Regions from separate parts of the Desulfofundulus sp. TPOSR genome, predicted to be linked through region 4. Evidence: riboswitches for the same ligand, from Rfam matches in the RefSeq annotation. Region 4 holds a riboswitch; each other region holds the start of a gene.

The links. A riboswitch is a leader RNA that binds a small molecule or an ion and turns the genes downstream of it on or off. The one in region 4 is predicted to bind cobalamin.
Region 1: linked by a shared signal. The riboswitch ahead of cobU (bifunctional adenosylcobinamide kinase/adenosylcobinamide-phosphate guanylyltransferase) and the one ahead of G7K71_RS11575 (carbon-nitrogen hydrolase family protein) in region 4 are both predicted to bind cobalamin.
Region 2: linked by a shared signal. The riboswitch ahead of cbiD (cobalt-precorrin-5B (C(1))-methyltransferase CbiD) and the one ahead of G7K71_RS11575 (carbon-nitrogen hydrolase family protein) in region 4 are both predicted to bind cobalamin.
Region 3: linked by a shared signal. The riboswitch ahead of G7K71_RS16045 (energy-coupling factor ABC transporter permease) and the one ahead of G7K71_RS11575 (carbon-nitrogen hydrolase family protein) in region 4 are both predicted to bind cobalamin.

What each region holds. Positions count from the first base shown of each region.
Region 1 covers NZ_JAAOEF010000003.1:31,743-35,949, reverse strand. Annotated here, with positions in the region: gene G7K71_RS10945 (cobyric acid synthase) at 1-1,557, opposite strand, end outside; gene cobU (bifunctional adenosylcobinamide kinase/adenosylcobinamide-phosphate guanylyltransferase) at 1,565-2,131, opposite strand; cobalamin riboswitch at 2,237-2,410, opposite strand; gene G7K71_RS10935 (DUF3842 family protein) at 2,455-2,871, opposite strand; gene G7K71_RS10930 (hypothetical protein) at 3,016-3,306, opposite strand; gene G7K71_RS10925 (LL-diaminopimelate aminotransferase) at 3,375-4,207, opposite strand, start outside.
Region 2 covers NZ_JAAOEF010000001.1:68,039-72,245, reverse strand. Annotated here, with positions in the region: gene cbiT (precorrin-6Y C5,15-methyltransferase (decarboxylating) subunit CbiT) at 1-485, opposite strand, end outside; gene cbiE (precorrin-6y C5,15-methyltransferase (decarboxylating) subunit CbiE) at 511-1,173, opposite strand; gene cbiD (cobalt-precorrin-5B (C(1))-methyltransferase CbiD) at 1,155-2,258, opposite strand; cobalamin riboswitch at 2,386-2,661, opposite strand; gene G7K71_RS00430 (ATP-binding protein) at 2,665-3,408, opposite strand; gene G7K71_RS00425 (DnaD domain-containing protein) at 3,428-4,204, opposite strand.
Region 3 covers NZ_JAAOEF010000004.1:59,212-63,418, reverse strand. Annotated here, with positions in the region: gene groL (chaperonin GroEL) at 1-1,044, shown strand, start outside; cobalamin riboswitch at 1,149-1,428, shown strand; gene G7K71_RS16045 (energy-coupling factor ABC transporter permease) at 1,794-2,537, shown strand; gene G7K71_RS16040 (energy-coupling factor ABC transporter substrate-binding protein) at 2,541-2,837, shown strand; gene cbiQ (cobalt ECF transporter T component CbiQ) at 2,865-3,647, shown strand; gene G7K71_RS16030 (energy-coupling factor ABC transporter ATP-binding protein) at 3,644-4,207, shown strand, end outside.
Region 4 covers NZ_JAAOEF010000003.1:159,257-163,463, forward strand. Annotated here, with positions in the region: gene G7K71_RS11555 (FmdE family protein) at 1-361, shown strand, start outside; gene G7K71_RS11565 (DUF4198 domain-containing protein) at 655-1,401, shown strand; gene G7K71_RS11570 (CGGC domain-containing protein) at 1,501-1,842, shown strand; cobalamin riboswitch at 2,068-2,350, shown strand; gene G7K71_RS11575 (carbon-nitrogen hydrolase family protein) at 2,490-4,199, shown strand.

The sequences.
Region 1 (4,207 bases), 130 kb from region 4:
CATGGAGCCCCTGCTCTTGGGTCCCGGCAAACCGAGGAACTGGTAAATCCTGCCCATATCCAGGCTTCCCCGCACTACAGCGGCCAACCGGTCATAATCCCGTTCCCGCTGCTCCAGGTGGCTGGTACCTCCCTGCTCCAGGGGAGCCAGCCCCTTCCTTAATCTCAGGGCATTGAGCAGCTGCCGGCGGAAACCATCGTCGTCAAACAGGCCGTGGATATAGGTGCCAAAGACCAGCCCCTGCTCGTCCTGCGCCCCGTCCGGGCAGTCCACCGCTTCCCCGGAACGCCGGTGAATGTGAAAGGCCGGTACAGCCCCGGGCCCCAGTCGGGTGCGCCCCATGTGAATCTCGTAACCTACTACCCTCTGTCCCCGGGCCGGTGATAAAAGGGGGCCCCTGCCGCTGACTGTGGCCTCCACCTGGGTGGTCACCTTTTCCGGCTCAAAGGCGGTGCTGATATCCAGCAATCCCAGTCCTTCTATTCTGGGAATGCTGGACTCGGTGTGATAGGGATCGGCCAGCTCTTTGCCCAGCATCTGGAAGCCGCCGCAGATGCCGATTACCGGTACTCCTTCCCGGGCCAACCGGCATATTTCGCCGGCCAGGCCCGATCGCTTCAAAGAAACCAGATCCTCAATGGTGTTTTTGCTTCCGGGAAGGATGATCAGATCCGGCCGTCCCAAAGGAGTTCCTTTCCCAATATAACGCACATTCACATCGGGCTCGTCCTCCAGGGGATCAAAATCAGTAAAATTGGAAATATGGGGCAGGTGAATGACGGCAATTTCCACTTCCCGCCTGGAAGACGTCCGGCTTCTGCGCAGGCTTTCCTCGGAAACCGTATCCTCTTCCTGCACCCGGAAACCTTCAAAATAGGGAACCACCCCCACCACCGGTATCCCTGTTTTTGCTTCCAGGAAGTCCACCGCCGGCTGGAAGAGTTTTAAATCCCCGCGAAACTTATTGATAATGATCCCCGCTACCCGCCGCCGATCCTCTTCCGGAAGCAATTCCAGGGTGCCAACCACTGCGGCCAGGGCGCCACCCTTGTCTATATCGGCGGCAAGCAGTACCGGCGCCCCCGCCAGCCGGGCCACCCGCATGTTCACAATTTCCGTAGCCTGGAGGTTGACCTCGGCCGGGCTTCCGGCACCTTCAATGGCCACGATCTCGTAACACCGGCGCAGCCGGTCCAGGGCCTGGCATATAATTTCCCATGCCTTTTGGGCATAGCCGTTATGATATTCCCGGGCGGAAAGGTTTCCTACCGGCCGGCCCAGGACGATCACCTGGGAGGAGGCCTGCCCCGTGGGCTTGAGCAAAATGGGGTTCATGTCCACATGCGGCTCTATCCCGGCAGCCTCGGCCTGCACCACCTGAGCCCGGCCCATTTCACCCCCATCCCGGGTTACAAAAGAGTTCAGGGCCATGTTCTGGGACTTAAACGGAGCCACACGATAGCCATCCTGGTAAAAGATACGACAAAGGGCGGCCACCAGGACACTTTTGCCCACGTGTGAAGCGGTTCCCTGCACCATAATGGTCCTGGCCAGCATATGCAAGCTACCTCCTTTTAAATACCAGGGATTTGATCTCCACGGGCAAACCGGCCACCACCAGGTAAACCTCCTCCGCCTCCCGGGCCAGGATCTGGTTTACCCGCCCCGCCACATCGCGAAACGAACGGCCCAGGGCATTGTCCGGCACCAGGCCCAATCCCACCTCATTGGCTACCATAATTACCCGGGCCGGGGAGGCTGCTGCCGTCCCGCCCAATTGCCGGGCCTGTTCCAGGATAAAACTTTCTTTGTCTTCCACCGCACCGCCGGAGGCGGGCAGGTTTTCATCCAGCAAGAGATTGGTAACCCACATGGTCACACAGTCGATTAAAAGGACGCCTGCCTTTCTTTCGTATTCCCTGATCACCCTTTCCAGCCGGTGGGTTTCTTCTACAGTAAGCCATCCGGCAGGGCGGCGCCGGCGGTGATTAGCGATCCGCCGGGCCATTTCATCGTCGCCGGCGGCTGCCGTAGCTACATAAACAACCCTTGAACCGTTTGATGCGGCCAGTTTTTCGGCAAAACTGCTCTTGCCGCTCCTGGCACCGCCAAGAACAAGCACCAGAGCCATAACCACACCCCTTAAAACAAAAACCCCAGCCTTCGAAAGACCGGGGAAACTTGTGCCAGGCCAGTCCCTAGCCCCGAACGACGCCATGCCCCTTTGCTCACGAAGGGGTCAAAGGCACCCGCAGGCAGGTATCCTGGCTCCCGGATCATCGCCTGCCCCACGCCTTCCCTGGCGGTGGCATTGCAGGGCTGCTTCCCGGTTACAGTGGCGGAGACCGCTCAGGACTTTCACCTGATTCCCTATTCTCCCCTTTGGGGCACCTGCGGGCTGGATAATCACTTTGTTGGCTAATTCGCTATTTTAAAAGAAAATCCTCTTCACAGTTAAAATTTTTCTACGTATTCCTTTACGCGCTGGACCAATTCTTCGATCAGGTGGGGCAGGGGTTCGGTACGCAATCCCACCAGTTCTACGGACCCCCGTACCAGGGGCAACAAAATTTTTTTTGCCGGGCTCGCGGCGAGGGCCGCGGCCATGGCCGGTGTTAACTCCCCCATCATGGCGTGGGGGAAAAGAATACTTACCGGACCCACGATCAGGTCCACCCGGGGCGCATTGTAAATTACCGCATTTTCGCCGGTGGCCCCCTCGTTGGCACCGGCCCGGAGCATCACCGAAGTAGCCAGGGCATTGGTTCCCAGGGCCAGAATATCCACCTCCTCGGGCAATTCCCGGCGCAACCTTTCCATGATATGCTTGCCAATACCGCCGCCCTGCCCGTCCACTACAGCAATACGCATAATATTCGCTCCTAAACCTTTAGTTTCAAGCACAACTTAAACGGGGCTTGTCCCCGCTTACACCGGTGCTTAAGTGTAAGATGTACACCCCGGCCCGCTGTGGACCGGATCCCGCCGGCACTGCGAAGGCGGTATGAAACCGGCTTAACCGCCGCGAGAGTCCGGTCGCCTCGCTTCAACAGAATCCCTGGACAGGTAATCCTTTAGTCTCGATTCCAGCTCAAGGATTTGCAAATTTTTTCGTAAAAGGGACCGGGCATAACGGTAATTAACCCGGTGCAGCCGCTTGTTCTCCTTTTCCAGCTGGGCCAGGATGGCAGATTTTTCTTTATCCATCCGTTCAATTAAATTCATCAACACCCGGCGGCTCAACCGGAGTTGTTCCACCTTCTCCTCCAGTTCCTGGATCCGCCGTTGCATTTCAAGCACATCCATCGAGCCACCACCCCAGGCAGCAGGTCTGGTTTTAGTATATGCTGCCCCTGGTGGCAATAGACGAAGGGCTACCGGAAGGAAAAGGCCCTCCCAATGCGTTCCACGGCCTCGGCCAGCAACTCCTCTTCCTGTACCAGGGCTATGCGCACATAACCCTCCCCCATGGCTCCAAAGGCCAGTCCGGGAATGACCAGCACCCCTGCCCGCTCCAGCAATTCCAGGGCAAACTGCCGCGAGGAAGTATATCCCGCCGGCAGGGGAGCCCAGACAAACATGGAGGCGTTGGGTTTGGGCATATGCCAGCCGTAACGGGCCAACCCGTCCACCAGCACATCCCGCCGGCGCTGGTAAGTGCGAGCCGTCTCTTCCACGCAACTCTGGGGACCTTCTAAGGCCGCAATGCCCGCCTCCTGAACCGCCCGGAATACACCGTAGTCAATGTTGGACTTGATGCGGGCCAGGGCGGCCAGCACATCCCGGTTGCCCACGGCAAAGCCTATCCGGCAGCCGGCCATATTATAGGTCTTGGACAGGGAATAGAACTCCACACCCACTTCTTTGGCGCCGGGAACTTCCAGAAAACTCATGGGTTTAAAGCCGTCGTAAGCCAGCTCGGCATAGGCTGCGTCATGGCAGACCAGAATACCGTAATGGCGGGCAAAATCGACCACCCGCTCAAAAAATTCACGGTTGGCCGAAACGGCCACGGGGTTGTTGGGGTAGTTGAGCCACATCAACCTGGCCCTGCGGGCCACTTCCCCGGGGATAGACGCCAGGTCGGGCAGGAAATTGTTTTCGGCCAGAAGGGGCATGGGGTAGATTTCCCCGCCGGCTAAGAGAATGCTGCAGGCATAAATGGGGTAGCCCGGATCAGGAACCAGGGCCACATCCCCCGGGTTAA
Region 2 (4,207 bases), on a different contig from region 4:
TTTAAAGCATGCATCAGGTGATAATGGCCCCGGGATACCGTGCGGGCTACGGAAACCTGCACCACCTCTTTTTCCCAGGGAGGGCCAAGCAAAGCGAGGGACCGGGTTAATGTTTCCAGGGTCAGGGCGTTGATGACCAGTCTTGCCCCCGGAGCAAGCCTTTCCGCCAGCAACCGGACTATCTCCCCTAACTGGCCGCCCGAGCCGCCGATGAAGACCCGGTGGGGGGGCGGGAGCGGGAGCAGTGCTTCGGGGGCACGGCCTTCCACCACCTGGATGTTCTTCTGGTCAAAGCGACGCATGTTTTCCCGGATCAGCTCTACTGCCGCAGGTTTTTGCTCTACGGCATAAACGATGCCGTCACCGATCAGCCGGGCTGCTTCGATGGCAATGGAGCCGGTGCCACTGCCAATATCCCACACCACCTGGCCCGGTCCCAGCCGGGCCTTGGCCAGGGTAACGGCACGAATTTCTTCCTTGGTCATGGGGATACTCCCCCGGATAAACAGGTCATCGGGAATCCCCGGAGTTACATAGGGCCAAGCTTTTTTCATCAATGATCACCATGACGCAATTATTTTGCCCGGAAAAGTCCCGGCGGGCCAGTTCACCGGGTGTGGTTTCCAGGATTTCCTCCTCTGGATAACCCAGGTTACAACAACAAAAAACTTTTCGATCAGCTATTTCCGCCTTTACGAGCAGGCTGGCGATGTGGTTGGGTGGAGCTCCCGGGCCGGTGAGGAGGGCTACCTTCCCCTGGTGGCGCACCAGATTTACCAGGTCCTCGACGGGCCTTCCGTGAGCACTCAAGATCAGCGCATCATGCCAGGGTATGGCCAGGCGGGCAAAGGCCAGTTGCACCGAACTGATTCCGGGGATAACCTCCAACTCCTCCGGGGTGAAATATTGACGCAGGTAATTCAAAATTCCGTACAGTCCGGGATCACCTGAAGCTAGAACGGCTACCCCTTCCTCCCGGTGTGAGCGGATGAAATCCACCATGGCCGCAAGATTATTTTTAATTACAAAAGTTTTCTGTTCCTCCCGGGCCAGATAGGACAGATGGCGCTGGCCGCCTACCAGTACCCGGGCGCTGGCCAAAGCCCTTTGGGCGGCAGGGGTGATATAATCCATGTTGCCCGGTCCTACGCCAATCACCTTAATTCGCGGCATCCCAGCGCCCTCCCGATTTCCCGTGCCTGACGGTCCCAACCAAGGAGTTTGCCATCCAGGGTCAAAAGGACTGTTCCCACCTTTAAACGGTGGTGGACGTACTCCATGGCCCTCCGGCTGGCCCGGCAGGCCAGCTGGTGGTAAACAGACAGGAAATTGTGTTCCGCCAGCAACTCTACCACACTTTCAATAGTGCTGGCTTCCATAATGCGTGCGACGAGCCCCCTGTCTGCACCCATCAGGGCGGCGTGGCTGGCCAGGGTTTCCCGCCGGGCGTCGGCAACGCGGCTGTGGGTATGAAAAATGCCGGCGGCCACCTTTAAAAGCTTTCCGTGGTGCCCCCAGAGCAAAACGCCGGAAAAGCCTTTTTCCACACAGCTTTCCAGCATAAAACCCACGAAATTGCTCATCTCCACTACGGCTTCGGCCGGGAATCCGTATCCATCCACCGCTGTCCGGGCGCCCAATCGTCCCGGGGTAAGAACCACCTGATCAAAGCCTGCTGCCCTGGCCATGTCCAGAAGGGGCAGCAGGGAATCCTTAAACGCTTCCTCGGACATGGGCCGGACTATGCCTGTGGTTCCCAGTATGGATATGCCCCCCACAATTCCCAGACGGGGGTTCAGGGTGCGCCTGGCTACCAATTCCCCCCCGGGTACGCTGATCATTAGTTCCACTCCCCGTTCGGGAGGGAGAACGCCGGCCACAGCATCCTTAATCATTTGCCGGGGAACGGGGTTAATGGCCGGTTCGCCTACGGCCACCGCCAGCCCCGGTTTGGTTACCCGCCCTACTCCAGGCCCCCCGTACAGGCGAATCCCGTTTGGGGCGGGGCGGGCCTCGACCACGACGGGCAGACCGTGAGTGACGTCGGGATCATCCCCTCCGTCTTTAATTACCACTGCCCTGGTGCCGCCGGGTATTGCCTCTACCTGGTGGATGGGCACTGTTAAGGGCTGGCCCATGGGGTTGACCAAAGTGACCTGATCAGGTTTTATACCGTGAAAAAGCAACTCCGTGGCAGCCCGGGCAGCCGCAGCGGCACAGGCTCCTGTCGTAATCCCGTTTCGTAAAGGCTTAGCCACCTTGTTTCCCCCTGAAAAAAACACGCCCGGCAAAAGTAGGGGCGTGTGGAGAGTCTTTACGCCTGCTATCTTTCGCGCGAAGATAGAAAGGCCTGTCACTGGCTTTTTGCCCTTTGGTAAAGGACATGTTCCAGTGAAAGGGGCAGGCAGGTCTCCTGGCTCCCGGATCTTTGGATGCCCGCGCCTTCCCGGTCCAGCACTCACCAGTGACATCGTTAAACCGTGTCGTTATGAACAAGCGTCCCATTGGATGTAGCAGCTCATCAGTGAGTGCAGGGCCAGTGGCACCTTGCGGGTTCCTCCCCGGTTACAGTGGCGGGACCGCGCCGGCTTAAGCAGGGTCCACCTGCTCCCCGGTCTTCCCTATTATCCCCCGTTGGGGACCTGCCCCGCACATATTTAGTTTTTAACCTTCCCGGAGCCTTTCCCTGCGCTGGACCATGCGAATGTCATCTTCAACCGGCAACCGGTAAGGCCAGCACATCTGGCAAATGCGGGAAGTGGTTCTTTCCCCTAAATACTCGCCTAAATCCTCCAGGCTGATGTTGGTGGTAATGATTACGGGGAGGCGGTGGTTGACGCGGTAATTTAAGATCGAATAAAGTTTATTTTTGGTCCATTCGGTGTAATTATGGGCTCCCAGATCGTCTAAAAACAAAAGGGGCACTTCCCTTGCCGCATCCAGGAGATCCTTTTCCGAATAATAATCTGTACCCTGGCGGTTCTGGTCATAAGTAGAACGCAGGCGATCCAGCAAGTCCGGTACAACCACAAACAATAACAGCACTTCGGTTTCCAACAGGGCGTTGGCTATACAGGCGGCCAGGAATGTTTTTCCACTGCCCACGGGGCCGGTAATCAACAGACCGTCGATATGCCGGTCGTTCTTAAAATTACGGACAAAATCTTGCGCCGCCTGAAAGGTGCGCCGGGCCGATTCGTAATAAGTGATTTTACGTTCCGGATCTACCCGCAATCGCGAATAATACTTGAAGTTAAATTTGTCAAAGGTGTGGTTACGCAACCCCTCCGGTAATCCTGCTTCTTTAAAACGGTTGACCAGAGCCCTCTGCTTGTTACACGGGCAGGGAACGGCCACGTTATTTTTAATCACCACACCCCGATCCTCACATACAGGACAGGCCTTCACTGGCCAGCATCCTTTCTAATTAACTGAGGTATAGTGTTTTTAAAAGTGCTTTCTTCCGTTCATCCACCTTTGAAGGGGGGTGTTTGCCTGAACGCCGTTTCTTAAATTGTGCGTCATAGGCGTTTATTTCCTCGACGGTACGCAGGTTGTTCTTTTTCCATTCTAGAATAATACTATCGATATACTTAAAATTATGCTTGCCCATCAGGACGGCCCGGCGTAAAGCTTCCAAAACCAGCGTGTGGTCCAGTTCCTCGGCCCACTGGCGGATTTGTTCGACCTCCATGGGGGAAACAGGTCGACCAAATTCCTGTTCAAAGGCCCGGATGATCAGGGCAAATTCTTGCGCTGTTGTCTCTAAAGGCCTTTTTTCCAGCAGGCTGCGGGTACGTTCAATTTCCTTGACCCTGATGCTGGCCCAGATCTCCGAGAGTTTTTCCAACAGCGGTTCAAAGTCATATCCACTGAGGATCTGATCTTTACTTTCGTCATAATACTGGGTTACGGCCAGAACTTCCTTTTCTATTAACCTGTTCAGGTTTTGTTGCACCCGGGTTACATCCTGGGCCGTGCACGCGGCCAGGGTGGAGGCGGAAGGAAACAGGTTCTTTTCCTCTACCTGCAACCGGAGAAGCTGAATGAGAAGGATCATTTCTTCGTCGGTTATATCAAGGTGACGGTACAAGCGGAGTAAAAGATTCGGGATGGTGGTAGTGCCCTGGAGCAACAGGTCGGCACCAAAGGCAGCGGTAATGTTCCCCTCCCGGTATCTTTTCACCGTTCTGCCATTCATCATGCT
Region 3 (4,207 bases), on a different contig from region 4:
AATTTCGACCGGGGTTACATATCCCCGTACATGATCACCGATACCGAGAAGATGGAGGCCACCCTCAACGATCCCTACATCCTCATTACCGACCGGAAGATCAGCGCCGTGGCCGACCTGCTGCCCATTCTGGAAAGGATCGTGCAGGCGGGCAAACCGCTGTTGATCATTGCCGAGGATGTGGAAGGTGAGGCTCTGGCTACCCTGGTGCTGAACAAGCTGCGCGGCACTCTGTCCTGCGTGGCCGTCAAGGCTCCTGGCTTTGGTGACCGGCGCAAGGCTATGCTGGAGGATATCGCCATTCTTACCGGCGGTACCGTAATCAGCGAAGAGCTGGGCCTCAAGCTGGACAAGGCCACCATCGACATGCTCGGTCGGGCCTCCAAGGTACGGGTGAAGAAGGAAGAAACCATTATTGTCGGCGGTGCCGGTTCCCAGGACAAGATTAATGCCCGGATCGCCTCCATCAAGAAGCAAATCGAAGAAACTACCTCCGACTTTGACCGGGAGAAGCTGCAGGAGCGTCTGGCCAAGCTGGCCGGCGGCGTAGCGGTCATCCAGGTTGGCGCAGCCACTGAAACTGAAATGAAGGAGAAGAAGCTGCGCATTGAGGACGCCCTGAACGCCACCCGGGCTGCCGTGGAGGAAGGTATTGTTTCCGGTGGCGGTGTGGCCTATGTGGCAGCCATCAAGGCTTTGGACAATATTGAAACCGCCAGCCTGGATGAAAAAACCGGTGTGGACATTGTGCGCCGGGCTTTGGAAGAACCGCTGCGGCAAATTGCCAACAATGCCGGTGCGGAAGGTTCCGTGGTGGTGGAGAAGGTCAAGGCCCTGCCCGATGGTATGGGCTTCAACGCCCTGACCGGCGAGTATGTGAACATGATTGAAGCCGGTATTGTGGACCCGGCCAAGGTTACCCGGTCCGCCCTGCAGAATGCCGCTTCCATTGCCGCTATGATTCTGACCACTGAAACCCTGGTGGCGGAAAAGCCGGAAAAGGAAAAGGATACCGGCATGGGCGGCGGCATGCCTCCAATGTAAGGTAAAACGAACATTGAAAAGCCCCCGCGTTATTTGCGCGGGGACTTTTTATTTTCCGGGCAATCCTTCTGGACAGCGTATACCTGTTGTGCTATAATTTAGGCAATTGAATAAAGTGGACGGGTGCTCCCTGCCGGAAAGGGCAGGGATAGAGGGAAGTCAGTGAAAATCTGACGCGGTGCCGCCACTGTGAATGGGGAGTCCGCCACACAAAGCCACTGGTCCAGCACTCAGTTAATTTGATTCTGCTGTGATTGAGGTTAGCTGATGATAAAGATAAAGTGAGGGAGAACGGAAATAAGCAGGGCTGAGTGCGGGGCTGGGAAGGCGTGGTGGGGCAGTGATCCATGAGCCAGGAAACCTGCCCGTTCCAATTCACCGCTCGTACCTACGGTCCATGGGGAGGTGAAGCCGCTTGTAAGCCGTCTTTCCCCTGTGCCCGTTGCGGACAGGGGTTGTTTACTTTCAGCCGACAATTTTTAAGAATAGGTGCTTTATCCCGAGGGATAGAGCTTAAAAACGACCTGTGTGGTCCAATGCCGGGGGAGCTCTTTCAAAGGAAGGGGAAAACTTGAAAGGGTGATGATCTGACGGCAGAAAGGACGTGCCTATTCAACTTCTTGTTACCCGACACCGGGAAAGGCGGTGGGGCTAGTCCTTTTGTTCCCGGACTACAGGCGTTTATCCCCCCGTGGAGGTCGGGGGGATTTGTTTTTGAAGAGTATTTTTTCCCAAAGGGGGTCATGTGTGTGCATTTAAGAATCCTTGCCCTGCTTTTATTGTTCACCTACTTTATGATTTTCCCGCAGCAAAATGCCTGGGCCATGCATATAATGGAAGGTTTCCTGCCTGTGGGATGGTGTGTTTTCTGGTATGTCTTGAGCTTGCCCTTTCTTATTGTTGGCATCCTTTCCATTCAAAAGGTGGTCAAGGCCAGCCCGGGAACAAAGATGCTGCTGGGTCTGGCCGGTGCCTTTGCGTTTGTGCTTTCGGCCTTAAAACTACCTTCCGTTAGCGGCAGCTGTTCCCATCCCACCGGTGTAGGCCTGGGGGCCATGCTTTTCGGACCTGCGGTGATGAGTGTACTGGGCTGTATTGTCCTGCTTTTTCAAGCGTTGCTGCTGGCCCACGGTGGTTTAACCACCCTGGGGGCCAATACCTTCTCCATGGCTGTGGTGGGGCCCCTGGTGGCCTACGGACTCTTCCGGGCCGGGCAGCGGCTTGGCCTGCCCCGGTGGTTGACGGTTTTCCTGGCCGCTTCCCTGGCTGATCTGGCTACCTATGTCACCACGGCCATACAGCTGGCGGTAGCCTTTCCCGCCCCGGTGGGGGGAGTGGTCCAGTCTCTGGTTGAATTTCTTGTTGTCTTTGCCTTTACCCAGGTGCCCCTGGCCATTAGTGAAGGGCTCTTAACCGTGGTAATTTTCAACTTCCTGGTAGCTCATAACTGGCAGCAGCTGGAAGAATTACGGGTCGTATCCCGGGAGGTGTAAAACATGAGTCTTACCACCAAAAACATGGTGTTAATTTTGATTGTTCTGGCACTGGCGGTTTTCCCGCTGGCAGTCAATAAACATGCGGATTTTGGCGGAGCCGACGGGAAGGCGGAGGAATTAATCGGAGAACTCAATCCCGGTTACCAGCCATGGTTTGAATCCCTCTGGGAACCTCCCAGCGGGGAAATTGAAAGCCTGCTCTTTGCCCTGCAGGCAGCTCTGGGTGCGGGGTTCATTGGCTATTACATAGGTTACTGGCGGGGGCGTAAAAAATCCCTGGCGGAGCGGCAAGAGTAAACGTACTCATATGAGGGAGCGGTACGGGTGTTCCAAGTAGATCAATATGCCTACAGCAATAACCTGCGCCGTGTACATCCGGGGGAAAAAGTTGCCTATGCCCTGATCACCATGATCATCTGCATGGCCGCCCCCGGCATCCTGGTGCCCCTTCTGGTTATGCTGCTCATGGCGGCCACGGTAATCCTGCGTGCCGGCATTCCCGCCCGTATTTACGTTAAACTCCTGTGTGTCCCCCTTGGTTTTTTGTTGGCCGGTGCACTGACCGTGGCCCTGACCGTATCCCGGGTACCCGATCCGGCGGTGCACGGGCTGACATTTTACGGGTTTACCGTGGGAGTGACCGTACCCGGCCTCCAGCGGGCCGGCTTCCTGCTGGTTAAATCCCTGGGGGCCGTTTCCTGCCTTTATTTTTTGTCCCTGACCACACCGGTGGTGGAGATTATTTCCGTACTGCGCCGGTTGAGGGTCCCGGCAGTGTTTATTGAATTGATGGGCCTCATTTACCGGTTTATTTTCGTGATCATGGATACGGCGGAAAAAATGTATGTTTCCCAGTCATCCCGCTGGGGGTACGCCAGTTTAAAAACGGCGTACAACTCCCTCGGGCAGCTGGTGTCCAATCTGTTTATAAAGTCATATTACCGGTCCCAGGCCCTGTTTACCACCCTGATGGCCAGGGGTTATACGGGGGAAATCCGGGTTCTGGAGAGGCCTTTCCCCCTGTCGAAGAAAAACCTGGCTTTGATCGCCCTGGTGGACGTGCTTTTAGTGGTGCTCGCCCTGGTGACCTGGAGGTGGCCCTTGTGAAAGAGTTCATTCTCGAGGCCCGTGATGTTCATTTTAACTACCCGGATGGAACTCCCGCCTTACGGGGAGCAACCATGGCCATTGCCAGGGGATCTAAAGTGGCGGTGCTGGGTTCCAACGGGGCGGGTAAAACCACCATTTTTCTTCATTTTAACGGTATTTTGCGTCCCGGGCGGGGCCAGGTGCTTTTTGCCGGCCAGCTGGTGCGTTACGACCACCGCTCGCTGATGCAGCTGCGCAAAAACGTGGGAATTGTTTTCCAGGATCCCGATACGCAGCTTTTTTCTGCCAGTGTCATTCAGGAAATTGCCTTTGGCCCGTTAAACCTGGGCCTGTCCAGAGAAGAAGTGTTCCGCCGGGTGGAAGCGGCCATGGCGGCTACGGAGATCACTGACTTAAAGGATAAGCCCACCCACCTGTTGAGCTACGGTCAGAAAAAACGGGTTTGCCTTGCCGGCGTCCTGGCTATGGAGCCACAGGTGTTGATCTGTGACGAACCTACAGCCGGCCTGGACCCGCTGCACGCCGGTCAGGTAATGGAACTTTTTGAACGCATCAAC
Region 4 (4,207 bases):
CGGCAAATACGTCTTTACCTTTGCCTGCATGGGAGAGCGGCAAGCTTTGCGGGTAAGCTTAAAGGCAGGGGTGCTGAGCAGGGAAGGTGATGATTTTGTAACCCTCATGGAAAAGGTGGCTAACGGCGTAGCTACAGAAGAGGAGCGGGAGGAGTTTTACCACCGCCAGGAACCCCTGATGAAGTACATCCTGGAAGGCCCGGCGGAAGAAATTTTTGAAATGCAATTTGTAGATTCAGAAATACGTCTTCCCGAGCTCTGCCTGGAGATGATAACCTGCAGCCGCTGCGGCGAAGAAATGATGAAGGATCATGCCTTTTTACAGGAGGGACGTCCGGTCTGTAAGGATTGCTCAGTATAGCTTACGGGAGGCCTGAACAATTCTTTAACGTAGGACCATAAGATGGTAGTTAAGTTTCTGCTTATTTGTTGGTGCGCCCGCTTGGGAGAAGGAGTCGTGAAAAGATCGCCTCCAATGATTTCATAACGCCTGTCTTCAGGCAAAAGCAGGTAATCTTCGTAGGTGAACTTGAGGTGCTCAGGGATGGAGGACATTAAATCACCTCCAGGGCGAGTGTTTTTAAAATTAAGGAATGTTAGCAAATTGGTCCTCTCATTAAAAGTATACCACTTAAACCAAGGGAGGAGTTCTTCATGTTGAAGGTAGTGCAGGGTCACGAAATTTGGGTTCTGCCCGAGGGAAGTCATGGTCACGAAGGACATGAAACCCGGTGCCGGATTTTTTACGGGCACGCCATGCGTCCGGACGGCCTGGCGGATCTGGCGCACCTTTCAGCTTGGGTTTTGGCTCCCGGCGGGGAGAAGCTTCCCTTAAAAGTGGAGCCGGGAGATGACCGGTTTCACCTGGTGGCGTTTACGCCCGACCGGGATGGGTTCTGGCCCGTGACGGTGGAGAACGACGTCGGGCCGGTGGCGGTTACCGCGGACGGTTTTTACCGCCGGGGGACGCGTAAAGACTACCCAGATGCCCGGGAAGTGGGCTACTACTACCAGTATGCCAAGACATACGTGCAGGTGGGGCATTTCTGTGCCACCTGCGGCCCGGTGGTGCAGCCACCGGAAATCATCAACCTGGCCCACGACCTCGAACTGATTCTTACCCCCGGTGCTTACCGGGTGGGGGACGAAGTAATTCTGGAAGTTCTTTACCGCGGCCGGCCTTTACCGGGGACAGAAGTGAAGGCGACCTGGAGCCTGCGGGAAGAAGATGACTGGGGGCTAAGCGCAAAAACTGATGATGCAGGACGGGTGAAGTTTATCTTGAGCAATCCCGGGCACTGGCTTTTTTACACCCGGGTTGCCGACGAAACCCTGGGCCGGGAAGGCGAGTACGACAAAAAGGTGTACAGCGCCACGCTGAGCCTTTTTGGTGTACGGTGAACCCGTTTGGAAGGATTTATTGACAAGTGATGAAGCAATTAATTGACATATGATAAGTGGTATGTTATAACAAAACCAAAAAAAGGAGTGATTTGGAAGGTGAATGTACTCATTGTAAGTTGTGGTTCCTACGTATCCCAGGGTTATGGCTGTCCCGGCGAGTGGAAGTGTTTTAAAGCCGCCCGGGACCTGGAGGGTAATTTCAAGGATTACGATGCTGTAAATGTGGTGGGTTTCCTGGCCTGTGAATGTCCAGGGAGATCATTGATTCCAAACATCGGTTGTGTTAAGAAGAATGTAGATTTTGATGTTATCCACCTTTCTACCTGTATGGTTAACGCCTGGCCGGCCTGTCCCTACAGGGATGTGGACGAGCTTGCCAAAAAGATTACGGAAAAGTTTGGGGTAAAGGTAGTCAAGGGAACTCATGATTACGCATAGCTGACGTTTAAAAGAGAACCGGATAGTTCTCTTTTTATGGGAAAGGGGAAATCTTCAAAAGCCCCGGGCATCCAATCCGGCTTTCGCCTGCTTAACGATAGCGGTTCCTGGAAAAAGGTAACGGCTCAAAGAAATGGATTTTCATCGTAGAAACTTGATTTCGGTGGACCCGTTGTTAATGCAACGGGCTGAGTTTGCGGGTCTTTATATCATCCTTTTTAGAACTGAAATAATGCGTAACGGGGTGTCCTGCTTCCCTGATGGGGGCAGGCTGAAAAGGGAAGCCGGTGCAAATCCGGCGCGGTCCCGCCACTGTGAGGGGGAAGGGACCCACATAATGTCACTGTCCAGCACTCAGTAAGATTGTTTTCAGCTTTGATAGAAATTGGTTACTGCTAAGATCAAGGTTACGGCTGAGGGAACCATAGCATGGCTGAGTGTTGGATGGGAAGACGTGGAGTTCCGATGAACCCGAGCCAGGAGACCTGCCCCGTTCATTAAGCCATGCTGCCTACGCGGATAGGGAGGTGGTAGGTCTGATTTTCCATGCCCCCGCTTTATGCGTAGCGGGGGTTTTTGATTGCCCGTTTTTGATTGCCAGAAGGAACCCCGGCATTGTATCTGGCCGGACGGGCGGAAATTTCCGGGTGGAAAAGAAGTTTCTTGATGAGGTGTTAAATATGCCGGAAGAAGTCAGGGTGGCTTTAATTCATGCGGCCATCAAGTGGAAAGATAAGGAACATAACCTGCGGCGGTTGCTGGCCTTAAATGAAGAGGCTGCTGCCGGTGGTGCCCGGATCATTGTAAATCCCGAGTTGGCCACCACGGGTTATGCCTTTGAAAGCAGAAGAGACATTTCCCTCTTTGTGGAGACCGTTCCCGGCCCGACCACGGAATTGTTCGGTGCCCTGGCCTGCCGGTACGGGGTCTATATCTGCCTGGGGCTGCCGGAAGTGGATTTAAAATCGGGTATTTATTATAACACCGCAGTGCTCATAGGCCCCGACGGCCGGGTAATGGGTGAGCATCGAAAGCTGGCCCCTGCGTTTAAGGAAAATCTCTGGGCGGCCAGGGGTAACCTGCCCGTGCTGGTGGCAGAAACCTGCTTTGGTAGAGTGGGTGTGCTCATCTGTGCCGATACATACTGGTACAAGGCGGCGCGAATGGCTGCCCTGAAAGGTGCCCGGGTGCTGCTGATCCCGGCCAACTGGCCGCCCCATCACTACCCGCCGGAAGTTTTCTGGCGTGCCCGGGCTCTGGAAAACGGAGTTTATGTACTGGCCTGTAACCGTACGGGTCAGGATAAGACGATGAACTGTAATGCCTCACAATCGTTTATCATTGGCCCCGACGGCAGCGTTTTAAAGGAAGTACAGTCTGCGCATGACACCATCCTTTATGGCACGTTGCCTTTAAAAAACGGAAGATTTTTTACCTCCGGGGCCGGTGTCCTGCTGGGCGACAGGCGGCCGGAATTCTATGCCGGTATAACGCTGGATACCTTTTCCCAATTTGAACCGGAGGCGCTGCTGGGGTTGTCCGCAGGTAAGGAGTTTGCCGTAGCCACTGTTCAGTTTGCTCCACGGGCTGGAGAGCTGGAGAGAAATACCCGGCGCATTTTATCATTCCTGGACCAGGCCGCAGATCTGGCCGCCCGCAGGAGGATGAAGCTCGACCTGGTTGTTTTTCCGGAACTTGCTGTAACAGGGGCCATATCTCAACCGTCACAGGCAGGAGAACTGGCCGAACCGGTTCCCGGCCCTATTACCGTGGAGGTTGTCCGAAAGGCAGAAAAGCTGGATCTGTATGTGGTGATGGGGGTGTTGGAAAGGGAAGACGGTCAACTGTTTAACACCGCCGTGTTGATCGGTCCGGCGGGGTTACTGGGAAAATACAGAAAGATACACCTGAGTCCGTTCGACAGGGAATGGGCTCGTCCCGGGCAGGAAGATTTTCGTTTTTTTGACCTCCCCTTTGGCAGGGTGGGCCTTTTACTGGGGCATGACCTGTTTTTTCCGGAAAGCCTGGAGAGTCTGGCCAAACAGGGGGTGGATGTGCTCTGCGTTCCCGCCCTCTGGAATGATGAAAAAAGCCAGTTTATCTGGGAAGCCAGGATAGCCGAACAAATGCACCTGGTGGTGGCCAACCAGTGGGGGTCCAGTGGCTCTTTTTGTGCTCTGGGCGGCAGCTTAATTTACAGTTATTCCCGGTACTCTGAAAGGCGCGTGCGGATGGTGTCTCCTGTTAATGAGGACAGGATCAACATTATGCTTTTAAACCCGCAGGAAACCAGGCAGAAGAAGTTCCTGGAAGAAGTGGATTATGACCTCCTCCTGACACATTACAAGCTTTTTTAGACAAATAG